One region of the Rhizobium sp. BK491 genome, then DNA from elsewhere that is predicted to be linked to it. Evidence: predicted binding sites of a transcription regulator. Region 1 holds the regulator's gene; the other holds the start of a gene.
What was found. The regulator PhoB, encoded in region 1, activates phosphate uptake and scavenging genes when phosphate is short. The targets are predictions, from matches to a motif close to TGTCATNNANCTGTCAT.
Positions count from the first base shown of each region.

Region 2: the regulator PhoB is predicted to act here: its motif matches at 3,889-3,905, upstream of pstS (phosphate ABC transporter substrate-binding protein PstS).

Region 1 covers NZ_JACIAR010000002.1:411,126-418,693, forward strand. The annotation lists gene pstC (phosphate ABC transporter permease subunit PstC) at 1-1,358, shown strand, start outside; gene pstA (phosphate ABC transporter permease PstA) at 1,388-2,689, shown strand; gene pstB (phosphate ABC transporter ATP-binding protein PstB) at 2,704-3,519, shown strand; gene phoU (phosphate signaling complex protein PhoU) at 3,571-4,284, shown strand; gene phoB (phosphate regulon transcriptional regulator PhoB) at 4,316-4,999, shown strand; gene FHX05_RS09925 (GcrA family cell cycle regulator) at 5,089-5,625, opposite strand; gene FHX05_RS09930 (aspartate aminotransferase family protein) at 6,050-7,249, shown strand; gene argF (ornithine carbamoyltransferase) at 7,323-7,568, shown strand, end outside.
Region 2 covers NZ_JACIAR010000002.1:1,191,170-1,198,737, forward strand. The annotation lists gene FHX05_RS13725 (DMT family transporter) at 1-100, opposite strand, end outside; gene FHX05_RS13730 (hypothetical protein) at 964-1,290, opposite strand; gene FHX05_RS13735 (CoA-binding protein) at 1,400-1,828, shown strand; gene FHX05_RS13740 (O-acetylhomoserine aminocarboxypropyltransferase) at 1,997-3,280, shown strand; gene FHX05_RS13745 (cupin domain-containing protein) at 3,422-3,766, shown strand; gene pstS (phosphate ABC transporter substrate-binding protein PstS) at 4,031-5,056, shown strand; gene pstC (phosphate ABC transporter permease subunit PstC) at 5,133-6,104, shown strand; gene pstA (phosphate ABC transporter permease PstA) at 6,115-6,966, shown strand; gene pstB (phosphate ABC transporter ATP-binding protein PstB) at 6,996-7,568, shown strand, end outside.

The DNA of each region.
Region 1 (7,568 bases):
ATCACGGGGCCTATGCCGCTATATGGGCTGTGCTTCCCGCTCTCGCGCTCGTCTGCGTCTGGCTGATCGTCAGCCCCATTGTGATCGATCGCGTAGTGACGAAATCCTTTCCTGAGGAAGTAAGGTCTTTGCCGCAGGCGGAGCTCAATCTCAGCTACGGCATGGTGCGCAGCATCGCCCATGGGATGCGCATGCTCGATAGCCAGGAGCTCGCCGATGTCGATGGAGGCAAGGCTGATCTTCAGTTGCTGCTGGCGCAGAAGGGCGTTCCGCTCGCCGTTCGCCCCACGGGCTACATGATCGACGCCGCCAACAAATATAATGGCATGCGCGAAGTGAGCCGTATGGTGATGTCGGCAGCGGCAATCGTCCTATCGCTGCTTTGCGCAGCCCACGGCCTTCGTGCCATCGCCCCACGTTTTCGCGCCCGCAACCGGGTCGAGCAGGTCATTCTCGGAGCCCTGATCGTCGCTTCCTCCATCGCGGTGCTGACGACGGTCGGCATCGTCGTTTCCATGCTTTCGGAAGCGGCGCGTTTCTTTAGCATGGTGCCGGCCAGCGAGTTCTTCTTCGGCACGGTCTGGGACCCGCGCTTCGCCGGCGCCGGCACGCAGACTTCAGGCACCTTCGGCCTGATCCCGCTGCTGGCGGGCACGATCTATATCGGGCTCGTTGCCATGCTGTTTGCTGTGCCCATCGGCCTGTTCGCGGCGATCTACATGGCCGAATACGCCTCGGCGCGCGTCCGCTCCATCGCCAAGCCGATGCTGGAGGTCCTGGCCGGCATCCCGACGATCGTCTACGGCTTCTTCGCTCTTGTCACCGTCGGCCCCTTCCTGCGCGATATTTCAGCCGAGATCGATGGCTTGATGACGGGCAACTATAGAAGTTTTATCGAGGCACAGAGCGTTTTGACGGCCGGCTTCGTCATGGGCATCATGCTTATCCCTTACGTTTCTTCGCTGTCGGACGATATCATCATGGCCGTGCCGCGCTCGTTGCGCGACGGCTCGCTCGGCCTTGGTGCCACCCGTTCCGAAACGGTCAAGCGCGTGCTCCTGCCGGCCGCCCTCCCGGGCATCGTCGGCGCGCTGCTGATGACCGCATCGCGGGCGATCGGTGAAACCATGATCGTGGTGCTGGCGGCCGGCGTGGCCGCGCGCATGCAACTCGATCCCTTCGAACCGATGACGACGGTCACCGTGAAGATCGTCAACCAGCTGACCGGCGATCTGGAGTTCACCTCGCCGCAGACGCTCGTCGCCTTTGCACTCGGGATCACGCTATTCTTCCTGACGCTGTGCCTCAACGTCTATGCGCTCTACATCGTCCGTCGATATAGGGAGCAATACGAATGAGCGACGTCGTATCCTCCTCTCAGCTCAACATGCCGCGCGGCCTGACGCCGGGTGCGTCGCTGCGTCGCGATATCGGCATCAGACGGCGCTATGCCGCCGAACGCCGCTTCCGCGCCTATGGGCTCACTGCCGTCATTTTCGGCCTTATCTTCCTCATCATCCTGATCTCCACCGTGGTCCGCACGGGTTATACCGCCTTCGTTCAGACCTCGATCAACCTGCCGATCGAATTCACCGAGAAGGTGATCGACCCCGCAGGCAAGCGCGCCAGCGATCCGAAGGTGCTGGTATCAGCCAACTACCCGGTATTGGTGCGCGACGCGCTGATGAAAGCCTTGAGCATCGATCCCGCCAATCGCGCGCTCGTTCGCGAGGCAACGGCGATGGTGTCGGACAGTGCCAGGATCGCGCTGCGCGACAAGGTCGTTGCCAATCCCTCGATGATAGGGACGACGCAGAACGTCACCTTTCTTGCCAGCTCCAATATCGATTCAGCCAACAAGGGCCAGATCGATCTGACAGTCGATGAGAAGGATCGCAAGATATCCGACCGCCAGGTCGCCTGGATGAAGCAACTCAGCGAAAGCGGCGCGCTTTACAAGGCCTTCAACAGCGGTCTCTTCCTGTCGGGCAACTCGAGCCGGCCCGAAGCCGCCGGGCTCGGCGTCGCTCTGATCGGCTCGTTCTACCTGATGCTGACCGTTCTCGTGCTTGCCTTGCCGGTCGGCGTCGCCGCCTCGATCTATCTGGAGGAGTTCGCGCCGAAGAACCGGCTGACGGACCTGATCGAGGTCAATATCAACAATCTCGCGGCCGTCCCATCGATCGTCTATGGCTTGCTGGGTCTCTCGGTCTTCATCAACATGATGGGTCTGCCGCGCTCGGCCTCGCTGGTCGGCGGTCTCGTGTTGAGCCTGATGACGCTGCCGATGATCATTATCGCCACACGCTCGGCGTTGCGGGCCGTGCCGCCGTCGATCCGCAGCGCAGCGCTCGGTCTTGGTGCATCGCGCATGCAGATGGTCTTCCATCACGTGTTGCCGCTTGCGATGCCCGGCATTCTGACGGGCACGATCCTCGGGCTTGCGCACGCGCTTGGCGAGACTGCGCCGCTGCTTCTGATCGGCATGGTCGCCTTCGTCGCCAACTATCCGGCATCGCCGCTCGATCCTTCGACGGCGCTGCCGGTGCAGATCTACATGTGGGCGAGCGAAGCCGAGCGTGCCTTCGTCGAAAGAACGTCCGGCGCCATCATCGTCCTGCTCTTCTTCCTCGTCGCGATGAACATCGGTGCCATCCTGCTGCGCCGCCGCTTCGAGCGGCGCTGGTAAGGGAGGGCCGGGGAATGAACATGATGACGGAAGCCGCAAGCGAAAGAGCCTTGGCCAAGAAGATGACCACGATCCCTTACAAGATGATCGGCCAGGACGTTTCTGTGTTCTACGGCGACAAGCGGGCGCTCTTCGACGTCAATCTGAAGATCCGCGCCAATACCGTCACGGCTTTGATCGGCCCTTCCGGTTGCGGCAAGTCCACCTTCCTGCGCTGCCTCAACCGCATGAACGATACGATCGAGACCTGCCGGGTCACCGGCAAAATCACGCTCGACGATCAGGATGTCTACGACGACAGCATCGACGTGGTGGAGTTGCGCGCCCGCGTCGGCATGGTCTTCCAGAAGCCCAACCCGTTCCCAAAGTCCATCTTTGAGAACGTCGCCTACGGCCCGCGCATCCATGGCCTGCATCGCTCAAAGGCCGATCTCGAGCATATCGTCGAGACCAGCCTGCAGAAGGCCGGTCTCTGGGGCGAGGTCAAGGATCGGCTCCATGATGCCGGCACGAGTCTATCGGGCGGTCAGCAGCAGCGTCTGTGCATCGCCCGCGCCGTCGCGGTCAGTCCGGAGGTCATCCTGATGGACGAGCCATGCTCGGCGCTCGATCCGATCGCGACCGCCAAGGTCGAGGATCTCATCCACGAGCTGCGGGAGAATTTCACCATCGTCATCGTGACGCATTCCATGCAGCAGGCAGCCCGCGTCTCGCAGCGTACCGCAATGTTCCATCTCGGCCATCTGGTCGAGGAGAACGACACCGATAAGATGTTCACCAATCCCGACGATTTCCGCACGCAGGATTACATCATGGGCCGTTTTGGTTGATGATGTCAGGCGCGCGGCTCATTTCACACAGTTCACCTTGAGGATAGAAAAATGGTCTCCACTCACATTCTCTCTGCCTATGACGAAGACCTGAAGTTCCTGACGCGCCGCATTGCTGAAATGGGCGGCCTGGCAGAGCAGATGGTTAGCGACAGCGTACGCGCGCTGGTCAATAGCGACGCTGCCCTGGCCCAGAAGGTCATCTCCGACGACGTCGTTCTCGACCATGCCGAGCGCGAAGTCGGCGACAAGGCGATCGTTACCATCGCCCGCCGTCAGCCGATGGCGGCGGACCTGCGTGAAATCATGGGCTCGATCCGCATCGCATCCGATCTGGAGCGCGTCGGCGATCTCGGCAAGAACACCGCAAAGCGCGTCATCGCCGTCCAGGGCACCGGTGTCCCGCGCCGTCTCGCCCGCGGCATCGAGCATCTCTCCGAACTGGCGCTGAGCCAGCTCAAGGAAGTTCTGGATGTCTACGCGACCCGCTCGCCGGACAAGGCCGTATCGATCCGCGAACGCGACGAGGAAATCGACGCCATGTACACCTCGCTCTTTCGCGAGATGCTGACCTACATGATGGAAGATCCGCGCAACATCACCACCTGCACGCATCTTCTCTTCTGCGCCAAGAACATCGAGCGCATCGGCGACCATGCCACCAACATCGCCGAGACGATCTATTACATGGCGACGGGCGCGCAGCCGGAAGGCGAGCGCCCGAAGGACGATACCGCCAATACCGTCGGCGCAGTGACCGAATAATCCGAAAGCGAAGAAAGGAGACCATAGGCGCATGGTTCCGAGAGTTGCTGTTGTAGAAGACGAGGAAGCGCTCAGCGTTCTGCTGCGCTACAATCTTGAGGCCGAAGGCTTCGAGGTAGACACGATCCTCAGAGGCGATGAGGCCGAGCTGCGTCTCCAGGAGCGCATCCCCGATCTCCTGATCCTCGACTGGATGCTGCCCGGCGTATCGGGCATCGAGCTCTGCCGCCGGCTGCGTATGCGGCCGGAGACGGAGCGCCTGCCGATCATCATGCTGACGGCCCGCGGCGAGGAAAGCGAGCGCGTGCGCGGGCTTTCGACCGGCGCGGACGATTATGTCGTCAAGCCGTTCTCTACGCCGGAGCTGATGGCTCGCGTCAAGGCGATGCTGCGGCGTGCCCGCCCGGAGGTTCTCTCCACAGTGCTGCGTTGCGGCGATATCGAGCTGGATCGCGAAACCCATCGCGTCCACCGCAAGAGCCGCGAAGTGCGGCTGGGGCCGACGGAATTCCGCCTGCTGGAGTTCCTGATGTCCTCGCCGGGCCGGGTCTTCTCGCGTTCGCAGCTGCTCGACGGCGTATGGGGTCACGATATCTACGTCGACGAACGCACGGTCGACGTCCATGTCGGCCGCCTGCGCAAGGCGCTCAATTTCTCCAATATGCAGGATGTCATTCGCACCGTTCGCGGCGCGGGCTACTCCATGGAGGCCTGAACGGCGATACCCGATCAGGCATCAACATAGCGGCGGAAACAGAAAACGGGCCTCAAGGGCCCGTTTCTTTATCTTAGTCATCAAGCCTCTCAGCCACGCGGCTGGGCCGGCCTACGCCGCTCATGCACCGGCTGGTAGGCCAGGCGCTGATGGTAGGTGCAGTAAGGCGATGAATCTGGGCTCTCGTTGCCGCAGAAATGGAAATCGTCCTTCAGCGGATCGCCGACCGGCCACTTGCAGGTGCGCTCCGTCAGTTCCGTCAGGCCGAGGCGGCGGGAGATCGGAACGACGACGTTCGATGCCGGGCGATACTGGATTTCGTTGACGGAATCGATCTCGATCTCTTCCTTCAGCATGGTTGCGCCCTGCTGGCGGGCAACCACCGTGCGGGTAGCAACGCGCGATCCGTAGGTCGCAGCGCGAGGTGCCGCTGCGCTGCGCTTCGGCGTGCGCGCTGCGGTTGTCGCGCCGCCCGCCTTCGCTCGGCCGGGGAGGTTCAGGCGATGCACCTTGCCGATGACGGCATTACGGCTCACGCCACCGAGCTGCGCAGCGATCTGGCTGGCGCTCAACCCTTCGGACCATAGCTTTTTCAGCTTCTCGACGCGTTCGTCTGTCCAATTCATGCCCTGTCTCCGCTGTCGCGTTTCCGATGGCAGAATCCCTCACCATTGCCTCGCATGGTATCGAGGCGCGAAACGCTCTAAAATTGTGGTGACTAGTTCCGCCGCATGCAGTCTAGCAATTGGTTTTTAACCTAGTGTGAGGCTGACTCCGTGACAAGAGTCGCGGGAATCTTGAGGAATCGATTTCGAGGTTTTCCCCAACTTGCTGTCCGGGCGTGGCATTTCTGCCATAGGCGCCGCCCGACGCATCTCTTTTGCCGGCAAGCGTTTTCTCGCACCTGCTAAAACGGCAGTTTTGTTGACATCGCGGTGCAAAACATCAATAGTGCCCAAGCCGCCGCAAGGCGGCATTTTTGATTTTTTCGGACCCGTTTCATCAAATGGAAGCGATCGGTCCTTAAAGTTGTGATCAGGAGATATGGCCATGGCCGAGACCACGCCGCTTTACGACACCTACTTGCGCGCTCCGCTGCGGTTCGAGCGAGGCGAGGGCGTCTGGCTGGTCACTGAGAATGGCGAACGCTACCTCGATTTCGCAGCCGGCGTCGCGGTCAATTCGCTCGGTCATGCTCATCCCCATCTTGTCGCCGAGCTGAAGGCGCAGGCCGACAAGGTCTGGCACCTGTCCAACCTCTATGAGGTGCCCGGCCAGGAGAAGCTGTCGAAGCGGCTGACGGAAGTGACCTTCGCCGACAAGGTTTTCTTCACCAATTCGGGCGCGGAGGCGCTGGAGTGCGCCATCAAGACTGCGCGGCGCTATCAATTCGCCAAGGGACATCCCGAGAAGTTCCATATCATCACCTTCGAAGGCGCCTTCCACGGCCGCACCATCGCAACGATCGCCGCCGGTGGCCAGGAAAAATATATCGAAGGTTTCGGCCCGAAGGCACCGGGCTTCGACCAGGTGCCCTTCGGTGATCTCGACGCCGTCCGCGCTGCCATTACCGATGCGACGGGCGCTATCCTGATAGAGCCGGTGCAGGGCGAGGGCGGTATCCGCCCGGCGACAAACGAATTCCTGCGCGGGCTGCGGGAGATCTGCGATGAGCACGGCCTGCTTTTGATCCTCGACGAAGTACAGTGTGGTGTCGGCCGTACCGGCAAGCTCTTTGCCCATGAATGGTCCGGTATCAAGCCTGACATCATGGCGGTCGCCAAGGGTATCGGCGGCGGTTTCCCGCTCGGTGCGTGCCTTGCGACGGCGGAAGCCGCTTCCGGCATGAAGGCCGGCACGCATGGCTCGACCTATGGCGGCAATCCGCTTGCCATGGCAGTCGGCAATGCGGTTCTCGATATCGTGCTTGCCGAAGGCTTCCTGCAGCATGTGCGCGATGTCTCGCTGGTCTTCCGCCAGGGGCTCGCCTCGCTCAAGGATCGTTTTCCTGACATCATCGAGGACGTTCGCGGTGAAGGCCTGATGCTCGGCATCAAAGCGGCCATTCCGCAGGCGGAACTGCTGCAGGCGATCCGTGCCGAGCATCTGCTCGGCGTTCCGGCCGGCGACAACGTCATCCGCCTGCTGCCGCCGCTGGTCGTCACTGCCGAGGAAGCACGCGAAGGTCTCGCCCGCCTGGAGCGCGCCGCCGAGCGCGCGCGCGCTGCCCGCACCAAGAAATCGGCTTGAATTCAACGCCCGCTGTCGGGGCGTTCCTGCCCCACGCGGGCGTTATTGTTTTTTCTGGAGCACAGGTAAGGACATGGCTTCTCCGAAACACTTTCTCGATCTCTCTGCCGTTCCGGCTGCCGATTTGCGCAACATCATCGATGACGCGATCGTCCGAAAGAGCGCGCAGAAGGCCGGCACGGCCGACAGGCCGCTTGCCGGCAAGATGCTGGCGATGATCTTCGAGAAGCCGTCCACCCGAACCCGTGTCTCCTTCGATGTCGGCATGCGGCAGCTCGGCGGCGAGACGCTGTTCCTCTCCGGCACCGAAATGCAGCTT
Region 2 (7,568 bases), 780 kb from region 1:
CCGCATCGAGCGATTTATCGGTTCCCGCCTTGATGATCGCGTTCCACGTCGCATGCAGCAGGGCGCCGAAAAGGACGAGCGCGATAACGTCGAGAGACACGGAAAACCTCGCGATTTGCAGGCGCAGGGCAGCGCTTGGCATTTTGTGGGAATGCGGCTTCCATATGATCCGCAATACATCGAAAAGCAACGAAATATCGGCAACTTTGAAGGCTTGTTCCACCTGCGGTGATGGATAGCCGGCATTGGGAGTCGCGTTCTCGTTGTGTTCCATATTGTTCGCGTTGATATTATAAATAACTAATTTATTAGAGTATGAAGCGCGAACAAATATCGCATGTCCTGTGAACGCGGGAGTAGCATTAGACACTTCTTACTTAAAAACGACAGAGCGCGTCGGACGGTCGCGCCGCTGCTTATCGTCAGGAACAATGGTGTTCGCCATAAGATTGCTGTTTGGCGGTCCGCGCCACCGTAAATTCTCGCATGAGTGAGGATGGATAATTCTACAGCAGCTGAAAAATATTACAGTTAATAGCTGCTATCACCAATCAGAGTCGATAAAAATCGCCTATATTCCAAGTATAGGATCGAGAAGCGGACAATTTTCTACATATCTCATTGCGCGAGTTCGAAAATTATTCTGTGGAGAACTTATGAGGTATGTAGATGTTCCATGTTCGCAATCGGTTCTCAGGTGAATTCATTATTCATGCGTATTTTCTAAATTACATGTGAATAAATAGAGAACAAAGATTGCATTTCCTGAGAACGCAACTTTCCGGGCGCACAAAAGTGACTAAAAGCGCTTTGAAGAATGGCCTCCGGACAGCCTCGCGGAAAATACGAGGATGCCTATAGTGCCGAAAGCGCACAGTGCCGATTGCAATCATAGATTGTGATCGGTGGTCATCGCGACGAGCGCATGAATCGTCCACCACATCCCGTTCGGGCATACTTCGATCAGCGCCGGAAAATCAAATCGTCGTCATCCAGATCGGTCGTCGGACGGCATATATAAACCGGGCACGAGGCCCGATCTTTGGTGGGCAGATAGTCCTGATAGGCATAAAAGCCCTGGTCACACGCTCCGCTGTCGGCGACATAGCGATCATAGAGCGTCATTTTCGGCGTTCTCTTGGCAGGATAGCGCATAATGACCGCGCGCTCCCGGTTGATGACAGTCCTCGCTTCGGCGCAGGTCATGGACATGGAATTGTAGCGCGAGATAGCCAGGGCTGGCGTTGCGACCGATGTAACGAGCAGGCCGAGCAGGATGATTTTTTTCATCTGAGTAATCCTCCCTGAAGTTGCTATAATATACTATACGCAGAGACCGCCATTGCGGTTTCCGTATTTATGGCAAAACGCAAGTGTGATCGGAGCGGGAGGCTTCGTGATGAACCACGACAGTTATGACGATTCCTATATAGCCGATATCCTCTTGTCCGTGAGGACCATCGCGCTCGTTGGCGCTTCGCCCAATCCCGCACGTCCGAGCAACGGCGTAATGGCCTATCTTTTGAACAGGGGCTATCGCGTCATTCCCGTCAATCCCGGGCAGTCCGGCAAGGAAATTCTGGGGCAGTGGGTCTATGCGCGTCTGGCCGATATCCCCGAGCCCGTGGATATGGTCGATGTTTTTCGGGCGCCCGAATATCTCCGATCGGTGGTCGAGGAGACGATCATGATCGAGCCGCGGCCGCCGGTCATCTGGGGGCAACTCGGCGTGCGTGACGACGCCGCCGCGGCACGAGCGGAGGCGGCGGGCGTAAGGGTCGTGATGGATCGTTGCCCGGCCATCGAATATCCGCGCCTGGTCGCCTGATCGAGATCACAGGGGATCGACGGCATCCGGCCGTTTATCGCGCGATCTCACCGAAAGATGGCAAGTTTTTTCCGCGAGCCGAAAAGCACGGCAAAGTTCGCGGTTAACTTTCATATGCCAGGCGTTATGCTTTTCCCGTTACCAACAAAATCCGGCGGGAGGAAAGATATGCCAGCAAACAACCCAGGTTTCGACACGCTTGCAATCCATGCCGGCGCGCAGCCGGATCCGGCGACAGGCGCGCGCGCGACGCCGATCTACCAGACGACATCCTTCGTCTTTCAGGATGCGGATCATGCAGCCGCGCTGTTCGGATTGCAGCAATTCGGCAATATCTATACACGCATCATGAACCCGACCCAGGCCGTGCTGGAAGAGCGGGTGGCTGCCCTCGAAGGCGGCACTGCGGCTCTCGCCGTCGCCTCCGGTCATGCCGCGCAGCTCCTCATCTTCCATGCCATCATGCAGCCGGGCGACAATTTCGTCGCGGCCAAACGGCTTTATGGTGGTTCGGTCAATCAGTTCGGACAATCCTTCAAGAGTTTCGACTGGCGGGTCCGCTGGACCGATTCCGCCGATCCTGCGACCTTCGAAGCGCAGATCGACAGTCGCACCCGCGCCGTCTTTATCGAAAGCCTTGCCAATCCGGGCGGTACCTTCGTTGATATCGCCGCCATCGCGGCCATCGCGCACAAGCATGGCCTGCCGTTGATCGTCGACAATACTCTCGCAAGCCCCTATCTCATCCGACCGCTGGAGCATGGCGCCGATATCGTCGTGCATTCCCTAACGAAGTTCCTCGGCGGCCATGGCAACTCCATGGGCGGCATCATCGTCGATGGCGGCACTTTCGACTGGTCCGCCTCGGGTAATTATCCCATGCTGTCTTCACCGCGGCCGGAATATAACGGCATCGTGCTGCATGCGACCTTCGGCAATTTCGCTTTCGCCATTGCCTGCCGCGTGCTGGGCCTGCGCGATCTCGGACCAGCCATCTCGCCGTTCAATGCCTTTCTGATCCTGACGGGCATCGAAACGTTGCCACTGCGGATGCAGCGCCATTCCGACAATGCGGCTGCCGTTGCGCGTTGGCTGAAGGGGCAGGAAAAGGTAGCATGGGTCAACTATGCCGGCCTTGAGGACGATCCCAACCACGCGCTGCAGCAGCGTTACTCGCCGAAGGGCGCCGGCTCCGTCTTCACCTTTGGTCTGAAGGGGGGATATGAAGCGGGCAAGGGGTTGGTCGAAGGCCTGCAGCTGTTCTCGCATCTTGCCAATATCGGCGACACGCGCTCGCTCGTCATCCATCCTGCTTCGACGACGCACAAGCAGCTGAGCGACGAACAGAAGGTCGCAGCCGGCGCCGGCCCGGATGTGGTACGCCTCTCCATCGGTATAGAGGACGTCAAGGATATCATCGCCGATCTGGAGCAGGCACTGGCGAAAATCTGAGGACGGCACCGGCAGGAGGCCGAAAAAGCAGCAGGAATTCTTTGATCTCGGCGAATTTCATGTTTGTCTCGGTCTGCGCTCGCCGATTGGCGGTCGCGGATATTTTTTGATGTGGCGAAACGTGACCGACGGGAGATCTGAGTGGCAGGCTATGTGCAACTGAATGTCGATGGCGTTGAGCCGGAGCTCGGAGCGCCCGCAGTGGATCGTCTCATTTCGGGAGCTCCGATCTTCCGAACGTGGAACATGGATGAGACCGATGGCGGCCTCTATGCCGGTGTCTGGGAAGCAACGCCGGGCAAATGGAGGATCGTCTACGACGAATGGGAATATTTCCATATCCTCTCCGGTTATTCTATTGTGACGGGTGAGGATGGAAAGGCCTTCCATCTGCGTGCAGGCGACCGTCTTATCTTGAGGCCGGGCTTCAAGGGGACCTGGGAAGTTATTGAAACGACTCGCAAGGATTATGTGATCCGTCTCTGACGATGCTCTTGAATCAGAACATGAAGTTCGCGTTCATGCGCCCTTTGGCGCAGCTTGCTTCACGCCGTTCCGCAACGGTCGCAATGATTGCCGCAGGTTGTGTCACTGCCGCTTCATTAAACTGTCATCAAACTGAAACAATGCGTCTTTAGAGCCAAGGCTGTCGCCGGGAGATTTCAGGCGGGGAGGTTCGTTTACCATGGCAAGCCTCGCGCCGGTCTTCTGCTCGCCATCCTTTCATTCACTTGAGGAAGTGAGTCTATTATGCTTAACCTGAAACTCCGTTCGCTTTGCCTGACTGCAGGCCTTATCGCGGCTATGTCCGCTTCGGCCTCCGCTGCCGACATCACGGGCGCTGGCTCGAGCTTCATTGCACCGGTTCTGTCCAAGTGGGCCGAAGGCTACAAGGCTGCGACGAACAACGTCGTCAACTACCAGTCGGTCGGTTCGGGCGCCGGCATCAAGCAGCTCCTCGACAAGACCATCGTATTCGGCGCTTCGGACAAGCCGATGAGCGATGCCGACCTCGAGAAGAACGGCATTGCCCAGTTCCCGATGATCTCCGGCGGTATCGTCGTTTCCTATAACGTCGAAGGCGTAAAGCCGGGCGAACTCGTTCTCGACGGCAAGACGCTGGCCGACATCTTCCTCGGCAAGATCGCCAAGTGGGACGATGCAGCCATCAAGGCTCTCAACCCGGAAGTGAAGCTGCCGTCCACGCCGATCTCGGTTGTTTACCGCGCCGACAGCTCGGGCACGACCTTCAACTTCACCGACTACCTGGCGAAGGTTTCGCCGGAGTGGAAGGAAAAGGTTGGCTCGAACACGGCTGTTGAATGGCCGGTCGGCTTCGGCGCCAAGGGCTCGGAAGGCGTTTCCACCACCGTCAACCAGACGGCTGGCTCGATCTCTTACGTTGAATATTCCTATGTCGTCGCCAACCACATCGGTTTCGCGAAGATGAAAAACTCTGCCGGCAAGGTTATCGAGCCTAGCCTGGAAACCTTCAAGGCTGCCGCTTCCAACGCCGATTGGGCCAAGGCCAAGAACTTCAACCTGATCATCACCAATCAGCCGGGCGAAAAGAGCTGGCCGATTGCCGCTTCGACCTGGGTTCTGCTCTACAAGAAGCCGGCTGATGCTGCTAAGAATGAAGAAGCACTGAAGTTCTTCAAGTGGTCCTATGAGCATGGCCAGAAGGACGCGACCGCGCTGTCTTATCTTGCGGTCCCGGATAATGTTGTCGAGATCGTCGAGAAGTCTTGGAAGACGGACTTCGGCACGAAGTAATTTGTGCTATGCGAAAAAGTTGCGGCGGACAGGGTATTTCCCTGTCCGCCTTTCGTGACAGGACAAGGGGAAATCGATGGCTGACGCGACTCAGATGGCTGGCTTCCAGGCTGTGAATACCTCCGCCGCGACCAGAAAATTCCGGATACAGGATCGGATTTTCTATTTCATGACGCTTGGCTCGGCTATTCTTGTCGTGCTTCTGCTGCTGGCGATCCTCGTGGTTCTTGTCATCGATGCCTTGCCCACATTTCAGACCTTTGGCTTGTCGTTCCTTTGGGGCACAAAGTGGAGCGCGCCGGCCGATATCTATGGCGCCGTCCCTGCCGTAGTCGGTACGCTGGTGAGTTCGTTCATCGCCATGTTGATTGCCGTTCCCCTGGGCATCGGCATCGCCATCTTCCTCACGGAACTTTGCCCCGGCAGCCTGCGCCGTCCCATCAGCACGGCCATCGAGCTTCTGGCGGGCGTTCCCTCCATTATCTATGGCATCGTCGGCCTGTTCATTCTCGTGCCGCTGATGCAGAACAATATCCTGCCTTTCCTGATGGGGACTGTCGGTCAGGTGCCGGTGATCGGCCTGCTGTTCCAGCCGCCGGCGCCGGGCGTCGGCCTGCTGACGGCAAGCCTCGTGCTGGCCGTCATGATCCTGCCGTTCATCACCGCGATCTCCCGCGACGTGTTCAGCACCGTGCCGCCGATGCTGCGCGAATCCGCCTACGGCATGGGCATGACCACATGGGAAGTGGCTCGCCACATCCTGATCCCCTATACACGCCGCGGCCTCGTCGGCGGCATCATGCTCGGCCTCGGCCGCGCGCTCGGCGAAACCATGGCCGTCACCTTCGTTATCGGCTCGGTGAGCCGTCTGCAATCGTCGATCATCTCGCCGTCCACCACCATTTCCGCCCAGATCGCGAACAATTTCGGCGATGCCGACGGTCTGCAATTGTCGAGCCTGATTGCGCTCGGCCTGCTCCTGTTCGTCCTTTCCTTCTGCGTGCTTGCGCTGGCGAGATGGATGATCGGCCGCGGCGACGCGCACTGAGGAAAAAACCATGGACAATGCAATTCGTCAGAACCTCGTGTCGAGGCGTTATGGGAAGAACCGGGTGATGATGGTCTTGTGCTTCATCGCGGCCGTCCTCGGCATCTTCTTTCTCAGCGTGATCCTTGCGACCCTGCTTTATCGCGGCATATCGGCGCTCAGCCTCGACGTGTTCACTATGTCGATCCCGGCCCAGGGCTCGCGCGGCGGTCTGATCAACGCGATCTACGGCACCGTGCTGGTCACGGGTCTCGCGATCGTGATCGCCGCGCCGATCGGCATTCTTGCCGCCACCTATCTTGTGGAATATGCCAACGGCAGCAAACTTGCCGAGGCTGCCAAGTTCCTCAACGACATCTTGCTGTCCGCGCCCTCGATCATTATCGGCGTGTTCGTCTACGGCGCGGTGGTCGTGCCCATGCATGGCAACTCCGCTATCGCGGGCATCCTTGCGCTGGCGCTGATCGCGCTTCCGGTCGTCAACCGCACGACACAGGACATGCTGTTGCTGGTGCCAAACGCGCTTCGTGAGGCGACTGCAGCGCTCGGCGCTCCGCGCTGGAAATCCATGATGATGGTGGTTTACCGTTCCGCCTGGACCGGCATCCTCACCGGCATCCTGCTGGCCATCGCCCGCATCAGCGGCGAAACCGCGCCATTGCTCTTTACGGCCGGTTACAGCAAATTCATGAATACAGACCTTACCGGTCCGATCGCCACGCTGCCGGTTGCGATCAATACGCTCGCCGCCGATGCTGGCGAGGATCTCAAACAACTTGCCTGGGCGGGCGCGCTGATTATCACCGTTGCTATCCTTGCGCTTAACATCCTTGCCCGTGTCTTGAGTGGGCGCCGCCAGTGACGCAGCCGCCGAACGATAGGAATGAGACCATGAACATGAGCGACAGCAATTTCCAGAGCGTCAACGCACAGCCGGGGAAGGATGCTGCTTCCCAGTCGGATCTCGGCCTGGCGAAACTTGAGGTGAAGAACCTCGATTTCACCTATCAGAACGGCCATCGCGTTCTGAAGAGCGTGAATATGAACATCCGCAAAAACGCGGTCACCGCCTTCATCGGCCCTTCGGGCTGCGGCAAGTCCACGTTGCTGCGCACCTTCAACCGCATGTATGACCTTTATCCGGGTCAGACGGTTGCGGGCGAAATTCTGCTGGATGGCCGTAATATCCTCACCAAGGACGTCGATCTGAACGATCTGCGCGCCAAGGTCGGCATGGTGTTCCAGAAGCCAACGCCGTTCCCCATGTCGATCTATGAGAACGTCGCTTTCGGCATCCGCCTCTATGAGAAGGTCTCCAAGTCGGAAATGGACGCCCGCGTCGAAGCGGCGCTGACGGAAACGGCGCTGTGGAGCGAAGTCAAGGACAAGCTGCACCAGAGCGGACTTGGCCTTTCCGGTGGACAGCAGCAGCGCCTCTGCATCGCTCGCGCCATCGCCATTCGT